One region of the Kocuria sp. SL71 genome, then DNA from elsewhere that is predicted to be linked to it. Evidence: predicted binding sites of a transcription regulator. Region 1 holds the regulator's gene; the other holds the start of a gene.

Region 1 (4,206 bases):
GCTCCGCGTCCGAGACGCCGCCCTCCGGGCCCACGATCAGCCCGATCCCCTCCAGGTCCTCGTGGGACGCCAGCTCCGGAAGCAGCTCGGTGAGACGCTGCTGCGCGCTCTCGTGCAGGACCAGCCAGCGGGTGCCCGGCGCCTCCTCGATGAGCCGGGCCAGCGAGAAGCTCGTGACCGGCTCGCGCAGCTGCGGCCAGCGAGCCCGTCGGGACTGCTTGGCCGCCGAAGTCAGGGCGGACTCCCACTTGGCCAGCTGCTTGGCCTGGCGCTCGGGGCGCAGCTTGGCGATCGAGCGCTCGGCCTGCCACGGGATCACGGCCTCGACGCCGAGCTCGGTGCAGGACTCGACGGCCTGCAGATCACGGTCGCCCTTGGCCAGGGCCTGCACGAGGACCAGCTCGGGGCTGCGCGCCGGCTCCTGCACGGAGTCCTCGACGCGCAGCTCGATCCGGTCGCCAGCGGCGCTCACGACGCTGCCGGTGACCCGCAGCCCGCGGCCGTCGACGAGCTCGAGCCGCTCGCCGGTGCTCAGGCGCCGCACGGTGGCGGCGTGGCGGGCCTCAGGGCCGCTGAGCACGATCTGCTCCCCCGTGCCGGCGCCGAGCAGCTCGGTCTTGGCGAGGAAGACGGGCAGCGTGGTCATGTCCGGCGCCTCACTGATCCGCGAAGCGGTCGCGCAGCCGCGAGAAGAACCCGCCGCCGCCCCCGCGCTCCTGCGTGCGGCTCACGGCGGTTCCGGTGTGCTGCTCCTCGCCGCGCAGGGAGGCCAGCCGGGTGAGCAGCTCGCGCTGCTCGCCGGTGAGGTCCTCGGGGGTCTCGACCTCCAGGTGCACCACCAGATCGCCGCGCTCCCCGCTCTGGCTGCGCAGGCGGGTGGAGCCCAGGCCCTCGACCCGGCGGGTCTGACCCGACTGGGTGCCTGCGGGGATCGAGATCTCCTGGGGGCCGTCGAAGGTGTCGAGCTTGAGGGTGGTGCCCAGCGCGGCCGAGGTCATGGGGATCCGCACGGTGACGTGCAGGTCGTCGCCGTCGCGGGTGAACGTGGGGTCCTGGGTGACCTTGGTCTCCACGTACAGGTCGCCGCTGGGGCCGCCGGCCACGCCGGCCTCGCCCTGCCCCGACAGGCGGATGCGCACTCCGCTGCGCACGCCGGCGGGGATCTTGACGTTCAGCGGGCGCTTGTCGCGCACGCGCCCGTGGCCGTAGCACTCCTGGCACGGGGACTTGATGACATCGCCGTAGCCGCGGCAGGTGGGGCACTCGGCCACGGTCATCACGGTGCCCAGGGGCGAGCGGATGGGCTGGCGGACCTGGCCCTGGCCGCCGCAGTCGGTGCACTGCTCGGGGTGGGTGCCCGGCTGGCAGCAGGTGCCCTGGCACTCGGGGCACACGACCGCGGTGTCCACCGTGATCCGCTTCTGGGTGCCGAAGACGGCCTCCTGCAGGGAGACGTCCACGGTGATCAGAGCGTCCTGGCCCTGGCGCGTGCGGGACTTGGGGCCCTGGGCTCCGCCGCCCTGGAAGAAGGCGTCGAAGATGTCGCCGAAGCCCCCGAACCCGCCGCCGCCGCCGAAGCCGCCTCCGCCGAAGCCGGACTCGCCGTTCTCATTGCCGGTGGCGTCGTAGATGCGCCGCTTCTCCGGGTCGGAGAGGACGTCGTTGGCGTGGGAGACGCGCTTGAACTCATCGGCGGCATCCGGCGACGGGTTGACGTCCGGGTGCAGCTGACGGGCCTTCTTGCGGTAGGCGCGCTTGATCTCCTCGGCGGAGGCGTCCCGGGACACGCCCAGGGTCTCGTAGTGATCGCTCACAGGTCGTTCCGTCCTCGTCATCTCTGGGATTCGTGGTCTGCGCGCCCCTCGCCGGGCGCATGGCCGGGCTCAAGGAGAGCGCGAGTCTGTTCGGTGCGGCTCAGCTGGGCAGCGAGCGCGAGAGGTAGCTGGCCACGGCGCGCACCGCCGCCATGGTCTGCGGGTAGTCCATGCGGGTGGGTCCCAGCACGCCGAGCTTGGCCCTGCGCTGCGGACCGTATCCGGTGGCCACGACAGCGGTCTCGACCAGCGGGTCCGAGGAGTCCTCCGCGCCGATGCGCACGGCCACCCCGCGCTCGTCCTGCTCCATCTCCGAGAGCAGCTGCAGGAGGGTGACCTGCTCTTCGAGCGCCTCCAGCACGGGGCCGATGCTGCGGCGGAAGTCGTCGGTGGACTGGGCCAGGTTCGCGGTGCCTGCCAGCAGCATGCGCTGCCCGGACGCGCTGTCCAGCACGGCGGCCACGGCCGCGGCCGCCGCCTCCAGCAGGGGCTGCTCGGCCGGGGGCGCCTGCTGGGCCGCGGCCATCACGGCCGCACCGGCTCCGTCCAGTGGATGCCCGACGACCGCGCCCAGCAGCCTCGCCCGGGCATCCAGGACGACGGACTCGGCCACCGGCTCGGGCATGCGCAGCATCCGCTGGGAGACCCGGCCGTCGGTGGGGATCACGACCAGCAGGACCTGGTGCTCGTCCATGCGCACCAGCTCCAGGTGCCGCAGCACGGCCGAGCTCACCGACGGGTACTGCACGACCGCCACCTGGTGGGTGAGCTGCGAGAGCAGGCGCACCGTGCGCTCCATGACGTCGTCGATGCCGTCGGCGCCCTCGAGCAGGGTCTGGATCGCGCGGCGCCGGGCCGGGGTCAGCGGCTGGACCGCCGCGATCCGGTCGACGAACTCGCGATACCCCTTGGCCGTGGGGATCCGACCCGAGGAGGTGTGGGGGGCCATGATCAGGCCCTCCTCCTCCAGCACGCCCATGTCGTTGCGCACGGTCGCCGAGGACACGCCGAGGGCGTGGCGCTCGACGAGGGCCTGGGAGCCCACCGGCTCCCGGGAGTGGACATAGTCCTCCACGATGGCCTGCAGGACCTGCAGCCGCCGGGGGTGATCCATGTTCCGCTCCTTCCTGCGCTGTGCGTGCTCGCTCGGAGGACCATTCTGGCACTCGGGGGCGCACACTGCTAAGCCAGTGTAGGCGGGCTCACGCCTCCGCGCTCGCACCGGGGCATTGGTACGCTCGCCGCTGATCCGCCCGGAGGCGCCCCCTCCGGCGCGCCGCACCACCACGTCCGTCGATCTGGAGGCCGCCATGCCCCCTTCGTCCTGGGGACCGCGCTCCCTCAGCGACCTGTCCGCCTCGAACCGCCCGCCCGAGCCGCGTCAGCTGCCGGTGGCCCGCGGCATGGTCCTCGAGCAGTTCGAGACCGGCTGGGTCGGGGCCGTGGTGCGTCTGGAGACGATAGGCGGCATGCGCGTGCTCAGCCTCGAGGACCGTCGGGGCAGGATCCGCAGCTTCCCCCTGGGGCCCGGCTTCCTCTTCGAGGGCGAGCCCGTGATCGCTGCCGAGCCTCAGCGCCGCAGCGCCCCAAGGCTCCCGCGCGCACCCGCTCCGGGTCGGTCGAGGTGGAGGGCTTCCGCGCCCGCACGGCCCAGGCCTCCCGCATTTGGGTCGAGGGCAAGCACGACGCCGAGCTGGTCGCGAAGGTCTGGGGCCACGACCTGGCGGTCGAGGGCATCGTGGTCGAGCCGCTGCACGGCGTGGACGATCTGGCCGCGGCCGTCGCGGAGTTCTCCCCCGGGCCGTCGCGGCGCCTGGGCATCCTGGTCGATCACCTGGTCGCAGGCTCCAAGGAGTCCCGGATCGCCGAGGAGGCCATGCGGGTGCCGTCCGCCCCCGGCAACGTGGCGGTGCTGGGCCACCCGTACATCGACATCTGGCAGGCCGTGAAGCCCAGCGCCATGGGCATCCGCGCCTGGCCCGAGGTGCCGCGCGGGATCGATTGGAAGACCGGGATCTGCCGCGGACTGGGCTGGCCGCACGAGACCCCCGAGGACATCGGACGGGCCTGGAGCTCGATCCTCTCCCGCGTGGACACCTACGCCGATCTGGAGCCGGCGCTGCTCGGGCGCGTCGAGGAGCTCATCGACTTCGTCACGGTCCCCGGCAGCGCCTGAGCAACCCGTCACACGGGGCCTCCCACGAAGCCCTCGGAGGCCGTCAGCGGCTAGACTGTGCAGGACCCGAGCGCCTCCCCGACCCCCAGGGGACCTGCGGCGCCCGCTCGACCGGCCCTGCCGGTCACACGACCTCGAAGGTGGACAGTGGCCGTCTCCAGCAGCAGCCCCCAGCGACTCAGCGACTCCGGTGCCGAGCCGGCCGACCCCGGATCC
Region 2 (4,206 bases), 800 kb from region 1:
GCTGCGCTCAGGCGCGTTCAGCGATGACGTCGAGGCGTCATCACATCATGCCGCCCATGCCGCCCATGGGGTCCTCGCCGCCGCCGGCACCGGCCGGCTCCGGCTTGTCCGCCACGACGGCCTCGGTGGTGAGGAACAGACCGGCGATCGAGCCGGCGTTCTGCAGGGCGGAGCGGGTGACCTTGACCGGGTCGTTGATGCCCGCGGCCAAGAGGTCCTCGTACTCGCCGGTGGCCGCGTTGAGGCCCCAGCCCTTCTCGAGGCCGCGCACCTTGGCCGCCACGACGCCCGGCTCGAGCCCGGCGTTGAAGGCGATCTGCTTGAGCGGAGCGTCGATGGCGACCTTCACGATGTTCGCGCCGGTGGCCTCGTCGCCGCTGAGCTGCAGCTGGCCGAAGGCGGTCTCGCCGGCCTGGATCAGGGCGACGCCGCCGCCGGCGACGATGCCCTCCTCCACAGCGGCCTTGGCGTTGCGCACAGCGTCCTCGATGCGGTGCTTGCGCTCCTTGAGCTCGACCTCGGTGGCCGCGCCGGCCTTCAGCACGGCGACGCCGCCGGCCAGCTTGGCCAGGCGCTCCTGCAGCTTCTCGCGGTCGTAGTCCGAGTCCGAATTCTCGATCTCGGCGCGGATCTGGGCCACGCGGCCCTCGATCTCCTCGGCGGAGCCGGCGCCGTCGACGATGGTGGTCTCGTCCTTGGTCACGACGACCTTGCGGGCGGTGCCCAGCAGGTCCAGGGTGGCGGTCTCGAGCGAGAGGCCGACCTCCTCGGTGATGACCTGGCCGCCGGTCAGGATGGCGATGTCCGCCAGCTGGGCCTTGCGGCGGTCGCCGAAGCCCGGAGCCTTGACGGCCACGGACTTCACGGAGCCGCGCATCTTGTTCAGCACCAGCATGGCCAGCGCCTCGCCCTCGACGTCCTCGGCGATGATCATCAGCGGCTTGCCCGACTGGATGACCTTCTCCAGGACCGGGACGAGATCCTTCACGGCCGAGATCTTCGAGTTGACGATGAGGATGTAGGGATCCTCGAGGACGGCCTCCTGGCGGTCGGCGTCCGTGACGAAGTAGCCGGAGAGGTAGCCCTTGTCGAAGCGCATGCCCTCGGTCAGCTCGAGGTCCAGCCCGAAGGTGTTGGACTCCTCGACCGTGATCACGCCCTCCTTGCCGACCTTCTCCATGGCCTGGGCGATGAGGCGGCCGATCTCCGGATCCGCGGCCGAGATGGACGCGGTGGCCGCGATCTGCTCCTCGGTCTCGATCTCCTTGGCGGAGCTGAGCAGCTCGGCGGTGACGGCCTCGACGGCCTTCTCGATGCCGCGCTTGAGCGAGAGCGGGTCAGCACCGGCGGCCACGTTGCGCAGGCCCTCGCGCACGAGCGCCTGGGCGAGCACGGTGGCGGTGGTGGTGCCGTCGCCGGCGACGTCATCAGTCTTCTTGGCGACCTCCTTGACGAGCTCGGCGCCGATCTTCTCGTAGGGGTCCTCGAGCTCGATCTCCTTGGCGATGGACACGCCGTCGTTGGTGATCGTGGGAGCGCCCCAGGACTTCTCCAGGACGACGTTGCGGCCGCGCGGGCCGAGCGTGACCTTGACGGCGTCAGCCAGGGTGTTGAGGCCGCGCTCGAGACCGCGGCGGGCCTCCTCGTCGAATGCGATGAGCTTTGCCATGTGTTCGTCCCTCCTGGACGTTCAGTCTGACTCCCACCGACCCGCTGCCCGCGACGGACGGGGCGCCGGCTCCTGCGGGATCTGCCCGCCGAGCCTGCCCCTCAGAGAGGCGGTGGCTTCCACTGCGTGGTCGAGCGGCTGCGCCGACCGCAGCGGGGCCGGCTGGCAGTCTGCTCGACTGAGTGCCAAGTCCATTATTGGCACTCGGCCCCTGCGAGTGCAAACCCCTGAGCGCGTTCGGCTCAGGGTTCACCGTGGGCGGACGCCCCGTGCCACGGCACCTGCTCCCACTCCTCGCGCAGAATGCCGTAGATCATCCGGTCGTAGTGCTCCCCCGCCACCTTACGAGCCCTGCGGATCCGCGCCTCCTCGGTGAAGCCGAGCTTCCGGGCCACCCGGCACATGCCGCGATTGCCGCTCCAGGTCTCCAGGTCGACGCGGTCGGCGCCGCTGGTCCGGAACAGCAGGTCGACCCACAGGCGCAGGGCCTCCGAGCCGTACCCACCGGACCAGTACTCCGGCGGGTAGATCGCCACGCCGATCGAGTGCAGCGGCAGCAGATGCGTGCCCGTACCCGGATCCTCCGTGGGGGCCTCCGCGTGATACCAGGAGACCTGCCCCAGGAACCGGTCGGTGCCCTGCTCGGCGATCACCGCGGTGTCACGCACTGCGGGCCAGTCGCCCTGACGCACCCGCTCCGTCAGCTTCCCGAGCCAGCGCTGGGCCGATTCTGCGGTGAAGTTGAGGTAGAAGGGCCCGTCCGTGCGCTGCCACTCGTGCTCGCCGCCGCCGGGCGGGGGCATGATCCACCGCTCGTAGACGGGGAGGTCATCGGCGCGCCAGTCGCGCAGGCGCACGCGCCGGCCCTCGACGGCCAGCGGCTCGACAGCGCGCGAGTTCCCCGCCGCGCTCATCGGAGGGCCTCCGCCGGATCGGCCGCCAGCGCCTGGGCGCCGGCGCCTTCCTGCGGGAGCTCGGCGGCGCCCTGCGCGGAGGACTGCTCCTGGCCTGCGCCCACCAGCTCCTCGCCGAGGTCGTCTCCGATCACTGCCACCAGCGGATAGGCGATGGCGTCGTCGGCCTGGACCTGCTCGATCCCCAGGGCATCGGCCACGAGCCGGGCCTGCTCCTCGGTGTCCCCGGTGACGCCGTCGCTCGCGTAGTAGACCACGCTCTCGTCCACGGGCATGCCCCAGTTGCCGGTGGCGATGACCTCCCAGTCCAGCGCCGTGAGGTCCTCGCTGGCAGCGCCGGCCACGCCGTCGAGGTCGGTGGCGTTGAAGATGCCCACCTGCTCGGCGTCCTCGGGAGCGGCGGAGGCGCTCGCCCCGTCCTCCGCCCCGGCCGACCCGCTCGGATCCTCGGCGACCTGGTCCTCGGAGCCCTGGACGGCGCTCGAGCCGCGGTCCTGGTTCACGGTCGAGAAGACGTAGGCGCAGGCGCCCAGCAGCAGGCCGAGGGAGCCCACGATGACCATGGCCTTCAGGCTCCCGGGTGTCTTGGGGGCTGCGGCCTCCCGGGGCCGGTGCGCGCCCTGCCGAGGGCCGCCCTCCGGGACGTCGTCGAAGACGTCGCGGGGATGCAGGTCGGGATCGGACCACGGGGGCTGTTCGCTCATGCGCGCCATCCTTCCATCCGGGAGCCCGTTCATGCGCCGCGACGAGCCGCCGGGACCGCGCTCACGAGTCCCTCAGCTCGCGCAGCCGCCGCACCAGGACGGGCTCGGCCACCCAGGCGGCCTCCGTGTCCAGCAGCGCGTTGAGCCGCTGGTAGTACTCCGTCACGGGCATCCCGAGCTGCGCGCCGATGGCCCGCTCCTTGGCCCCCTGGTACTTGAAGCGCCGCTTCTCCAGGTCCAGGATCGCCCGCTGCTGCTCGTCCAGCTCCCCCGCCTGCGCGCCCATCAGCGCTGCTCCTGGCGCGGGCGCACCGAGACCGAGGTGAGCTGCACATCCGGGGAGGCATCTACGACCGCACGCACGGCCCGGCCCACCGACTCGGGGAGGATGTACTCCTCCGGGCGGTGCTGCTTCCCAATCGAGTCGTGGATCCCCCGCAGCATTTCGGTGTCCGTGGGGCCGGGGTGCACCGAGGCCACCCGCACGAGGTCCGGTTCGAGCTCCTGGCGCAGCGAGTCCGCCAGCGCCCTCAGCGCGAACTTGGAGGCCGCGTAGACCGCGTTGCCGCCGCTGGCGGTGAAGCCGGCGCCGGAGTTCACGAGCACCACGGTTCCCTGCGCGCGGCGCAGCGCGGGCAGGGCCAGCCGGGTCAGCTCGGCGGGGACCATGACGTTGAGCTCCAGCTGCGCCTGCCAGTCCTGGGGGCGGGAGTCCTCGACCGAGAGCCGGTGGCCCAGGGCGGCGCAGTGGACCAGGACATCAAGCCGCTCGAGCCCGTCCACGAGCTCGGGCAGGGCCTGGAAGTCCGTGAGCTCGGCGCGCACGGGCTCGGCCCCCTCCGGCAGCTGCGCCAGGGCGTGCTCATCGCGGCCCACGGCCAGGACCCGGTGATCGACCGCCAGGGACTCGACGACCGCC

What was found. The regulator HrcA, encoded in region 1, represses chaperone genes, less so after heat shock. The targets are predictions, from matches to a motif close to TTNGCACTCGNNNNNNNCGAGTGCNAA.
Region 2: the regulator HrcA is predicted to act here: its motif matches at 1,832-1,858, upstream of groL (chaperonin GroEL).

What each region holds. Positions count from the first base shown of each region.
Region 1 is NZ_JAPPRE010000001.1:840,290-844,495, reverse strand. Features, by position in the region: gene OVA15_RS03910 (16S rRNA (uracil(1498)-N(3))-methyltransferase) at 1-646, opposite strand, end outside; gene dnaJ (molecular chaperone DnaJ) at 657-1,814, opposite strand; gene hrcA (heat-inducible transcriptional repressor HrcA) at 1,915-2,928, opposite strand; partial or broken gene OVA15_RS03895 (DUF3097 domain-containing protein) at 3,125-3,990, shown strand; gene OVA15_RS03890 (DUF4870 domain-containing protein) at 4,138-4,206, shown strand, end outside.
Region 2 is NZ_JAPPRE010000001.1:41,885-46,090, reverse strand. Features, by position in the region: gene groL (chaperonin GroEL) at 41-1,669, opposite strand; gene OVA15_RS00185 (GNAT family N-acetyltransferase) at 1,912-2,583, opposite strand; gene OVA15_RS00180 (LytR C-terminal domain-containing protein) at 2,580-3,287, opposite strand; gene OVA15_RS00175 (DUF3263 domain-containing protein) at 3,349-3,573, opposite strand; gene OVA15_RS00170 (SDR family oxidoreductase) at 3,573-4,206, opposite strand, start outside.